DNA from 2 places in the Janthinobacterium sp. GW821-FHT03A03 genome. Region 2 is predicted to be linked to the other one. Evidence: riboswitches for the same ligand, from Rfam matches in the RefSeq annotation. Region 2 holds a riboswitch; the other holds the start of a gene.
What was found. A riboswitch is a leader RNA that binds a small molecule or an ion and turns the genes downstream of it on or off. The one in region 2 is predicted to bind thiamine pyrophosphate.

Region 1 (2,389 bases), on a different contig from region 2:
GTTCATGGATGCGCTCGACGTGGCCCTGCACCATGCAGCCGCGCACGGCCTGGCCGACGACACTCACGCAATACGCTAATTCAGCACTCAATTTTAGGAATACCGCCATGCTTCAAGCCACCGAGATCCTGAACGCCAGCATCCTCATCGTCGATGACCAGGAGGCGAACGTCATGCTGCTGGAACAGGTGCTGCGCAATGCCGGCTACACGCGCATCACGTCCACCATGGACCCGCAGGCCGTGCGCGCGCTGCACCAGCAGCACCGCTACGACCTGATCCTGCTCGACTTGCAGATGCCGGAAATGGATGGTTTTGAAGTCATGGAAGGCTTGCGCGACCTTGAGGCGGGCAGCTACCTGCCCGTGCTGGTGATCACGGCCCAGCCCGGCCACAAGCTGCGCGCCCTGCAGGCGGGCGCCAAGGATTTCGTCAGCAAGCCCTTCGACCTGGTGGAAGTCAAGACGCGCATCCACAACATGCTGGAAGTGCGCCTGCTGTACCAGAAGCTGGCCGAATACAACAAGTCGCTGGAACAGATGGTGGAAGAGCGCACGGCGGAGCTGCGCGAAAGCGAAGCGCGCTTCCAGCGCTTCACGGAACTGTCGTCCGACTGGTACTGGGAACAGGATGCGCAGGGCAACCTGACGCGCTTTTCCGGCCCCGTGGCTGAAATGCTGGGCATCGGCAGCGAGGAAGAACCGCAGCGCTGGAACGCCGCCGAGCGCGCCTTGCTCGACGCCAAGATCGCCGCGCGCGAACCGTTCCTCGATTTCATCTACAGCCGCGCCAACCTGGACGGCAGCACGCAGTATCTGCAGGTCAGCGGCGAACCGATGTTCGACAATGGCAGCCGCTTCATCGGCTACCGCGGCATCGGCCTCGATGTCACGGAGCGCCAGCGGGGAGCGTGATTTATACTTGGTGTTATTGATATTGACCAGGAAAAATCATGACTGACAAATCTCCCTCCTACTGGTTCCCTGCCAAGACCTATGGCTGGGGCTGGGGCTTGCCCATCACCTGGCAGGGCTGGCTGGTGTTTCTGGCCGCGCTGGCCCTGTTCGCCTGCGGCGCCTTCCTGTTCCCGCCGCAAACCATGCTGGTGGGCTACATCGTCTATGAGGTGGCCATCGTGGCCGCGCTGATTTTCATCTGTCAGCGCAAGGGCGAACCGACCAGCTGGCGCTGGGGCAAGAAGAAATAATCGTGACGCCGTCTGCTGCATTGCAGCAGATGCGCAAACACGACACCGGCAAGAAATCATCTGGCCACGCGGCGCGAAGCGCGTATAATTGGCTCGCTGCCGCAAGGCGGCAAACGCTAGGGGTCCTGCCTTTCGCTGTGGAAACACAGTGCAAGCGCGGGTGAGAAATACCCTCCGAACCTGATCTGGATAATGCCAGCGAAGGGAAGCTTTAGGATGAACGCACCCCGCCTTTCCGCGTGCGCACAGCCGAACCTCCTTAGCTGGCTCCAGGCTTAAAAATAGCTAGCCAAGGAGCCAAAATGAACGCCAACCCGAAATTCCTCTCCGCCACCGCCACGGTCGACGAAGCCGCCATCGCGCCGCTGCCCAATTCGCGCAAGATCTACGTGCAGGGCAGCCGCCCCGACATCCGCGTGCCCATGCGCGAAATCAGCCAGTCCGACACGGAAGCGTCGTTCGGCGGCGAAAAGAATCCGCCGATCTACGTCTACGACACCTCCGGCCCGTACACGGACCCGGACGTGCAGATCGACATCCGCTCGGGCCTCGATACGCCGCGCCTGCCGTGGATCATGGAACGGGCCGACACGGAAGAGCTGCCCGGCCCCACCTCCGACTACGGCATCGCCCGCCTGGCGGACCCGAAACTGGCCGAGCTGCGTTTCAATCTGCACCGCAAGCCGCGCCGCGCCATTGCCGGCAAGAATGTGACGCAAATGCATTACGCCCGTCAGGGCATCATCACGCCGGAAATGGAATTCGTCGCCATCCGCGAAAACATGCGTCGCCAGGAATATCTGCGTGAACTGAAAGCTTCCGGGCCCATGGGCGAGCGCCTGGCCGACCTGATGGGCCGCCAGCATCCGGGCCAGTCGTTCGGTGCCAGCATCCCGGCGGAAATCACGCCGGAATTCGTGCGCGAGGAAATCGCCCGCGGCCGCGCCATCATTCCCGCCAACATCAACCACCCGGAAGTCGAACCGATGATCATCGGCCGTAATTTCCTCGTGAAAATCAACGCGAACATTGGCAATTCCGCCGTTACTTCGTCGATCGGCGAGGAAGTGGAAAAGATGACCTGGGCCATCCGCTGGGGTGGCGACAACGTGATGGACTTGTCCACCGGCAAGCATATCCACGAAACGCGCGAATGGATCGTGCGCAACAGCCCCGTGCCCA
Region 2 (2,389 bases):
CTGCAGCCGTACGGGAAGGCCGTGTAGTCGTCGCGCTTGAACGAGTGCTGGTTGGCCGACACGGTGGCGCGCCAGTCGTCATTGAAGGCGTACTGGAATCGCAGGCCGATATTGCTGGTGACGGTTTCCACGGGGCGCGTCCACGGCTGCAGGTTGAGCATGGCGTCGGCGCTGATGCCGGTCGGCAAGGTTTTATTGTTCAGCAGCTGGAAGCCGGGCGCCGTCGCCTGCGCCTTGTCCTGGTAATCGGCGTCCAGTTGCAGCAGCGCTTGCGGCGAAATCTGCCAGTCGAAGGCGCCGGAAATGAACTTGCGGTTGCCGTCCGCGCCCTTGATGTAGGAGCGCAAGCGCTCGGCCGCCACGTTGACCCGGTAGCCGAAGCGCGTGTCTTCCAGGCGGCCGCCCAGGTCGACGGCGCCGTACAGGGTGCCCCGCTCGCGCGCTTCCACGGTCACCGTGCGCAGCGGTGCGGCGGTGGGGCGCTTGACGATGAAGTCGATCACGCCGCCCGGCGCGGCCACGCCCGCCTGCAAGCCGGCCAGGCCTTTCAGCACTTCGATGCGTTCCTTGTTTTCCAGCGGAATTTGCGTGTCGCCGGGAATGGCCACGCCATCCTTGCGATAGCTGGAATTGTTGTCGAGCTTGAAGCCGCGGATGGTGAACTGTTCCGCATAGCCGACGGCGTTGTAGGCATCGTTGATGCTGGCGTCGAGCCTGGCGGCATCGCTGAGATTGCGGATTTGCAAGTCCTGCATGTCTTTCTGCGAAATGACGGTGACGGACGCCGGCGTCTGCAGCAGCGGCGCATCGCTAAAGCCGCCCACGGAGGCGCGCTTGGCAGCCGGCGCCTTGCTGGCCGTGACGACGACTTCGGCCATGCTTTGCGCCTGCGGCTCGGCGGCTTCGGCGGCGTCATTCGCTGCAAAGGCAGGCGCGGCAAACGCGTGCAGGATGGCCAGGGTCAGGACGGAAACAGATAAATTCGGTGTGGACATAGATTGCTCGTGGTTCAAGCCGTCTCGGAAAAGAGCACGGCAGGCTGCTTGTTCGGCTGGCGCCAACGCAGGAGCTATCAAAGGAGGGAGGTACTTTGCGCTTTCCTTCGCTGGCATTATCCAGATCAGGTACGAAGGGTATCTCTCACCCGGATAACTGCTCCAGGACCCCTAGCGAAATGACAGCTTAGCATGAAGCACGGCCGCTTGTCCCGCCGGCTGACCGTTTTACAACACAGTGGCGTGAATTTGCAAACTGCGCTACAGGCTCAGTTCCAGCACCTTGCGGCTGACGGCGGGCGTCACTTCGCGCTGTTCGCCCAGCGCCGTCATGCCGTGCGCTTCCAGGGCGGCCACGACGGCGTCCACGCTCGCATGGTTCAGGCCGTAGTCGGCCAGGCGCGTCTTGACGCCCATGTGGCGGAAGAAGAATTCCGTGCGCGCGATGGCCGCCTCGATGCGGCCGTCCTCGTCGCCGCCATCGAGGCCCCACACGCGGGCCGCATATTGCAGCAGCTTGGCGCGCTTGGCCTGCTTGCGCACGCGCAACATGCTGGGCAGGATGATGGCCAGCGTCTGCGCATGGTCAAGCTCGTACAGGGCTGTCAATTCGTGGCCGATGGCATGCGTGGACCAGTCCTGCGGCACGCCCACGCCGATCAGGCCGTTCAAGGCCAGGGTGGCGCTCCACATCACGTTGGCGCGCACGTCGTAGTCGTCCGGGTGCGACAGCGCTTTCGGGCCTTCCTCGATCAGGGTCAATAAAATGCCTTCGGCGAAACGGTCCTGCACGGACGCGTTCACAGGGTAGGTCAAATACTGTTCCATGACATGCGCAAACGCATCGACGACGCCATTGCCCACCTGGCGCAGCGGCAAGGTGAACGTCTTCGACGGGTCCAGCACGGAAAATTTAGGATACACCTTGCGGCTCATGAACGAGCGCTTTTCCTGCGTGGCCTTGCGCGTGATCACGGCCGAGCCATTCATTTCCGAGCCCGTGGCCGGCAAGGTCAGGACGGTGCCGAAGGGCAGGGCCGCTTCGACGATCTTGCCGCCTTTGGCCAGGATGTCCCACGCCTCGCCCTCGTGCAGGGCGGCGGCGGCGATGAACTTGGTGCCGTCGACCACGGAGCCGCCGCCGACGGCCAGCAGGAAGTCGATGCGCTCGCTTTTCACCATGGCCACGGCCTGCATCAGGGTTTCATAGCTGGGATTGGGTTCGATGCCGGCAAATTCCAGCACCGTGTGGCCGGCCAGCGCCGCCCTGACTTCATCGTAGACGCCGTTCTGCTTGATGCTGCCGCCGCCGTAGGTCATTAGGACCCGCGCCTGCGGCGGGATCAGGCCGGCGATGGCGGCGATCTGGCCCTGGCCGAAGAGGATTTGCGTCG

Region 1: another riboswitch for thiamine pyrophosphate. It lies ahead of thiC (phosphomethylpyrimidine synthase ThiC); the one in region 2 lies ahead of AC07VI_RS15730 (TonB-dependent siderophore receptor).

The regions. Positions count from the first base shown of each region.
Region 1 is NZ_JBWKUZ010000027.1:52,839-55,227, forward strand. Features, by position in the region: gene AC07VI_RS27365 (hybrid sensor histidine kinase/response regulator) at 1-79, shown strand, start outside; gene AC07VI_RS27370 (response regulator) at 108-914, shown strand; gene AC07VI_RS27375 (hypothetical protein) at 953-1,207, shown strand; TPP riboswitch at 1,316-1,431, shown strand; gene thiC (phosphomethylpyrimidine synthase ThiC) at 1,510-2,389, shown strand, end outside.
Region 2 is NZ_JBWKUZ010000007.1:105,560-107,948, reverse strand. Features, by position in the region: gene AC07VI_RS15730 (TonB-dependent siderophore receptor) at 1-995, opposite strand, end outside; TPP riboswitch at 1,081-1,178, opposite strand; gene AC07VI_RS15725 (iron-containing alcohol dehydrogenase) at 1,257-2,389, opposite strand, start outside.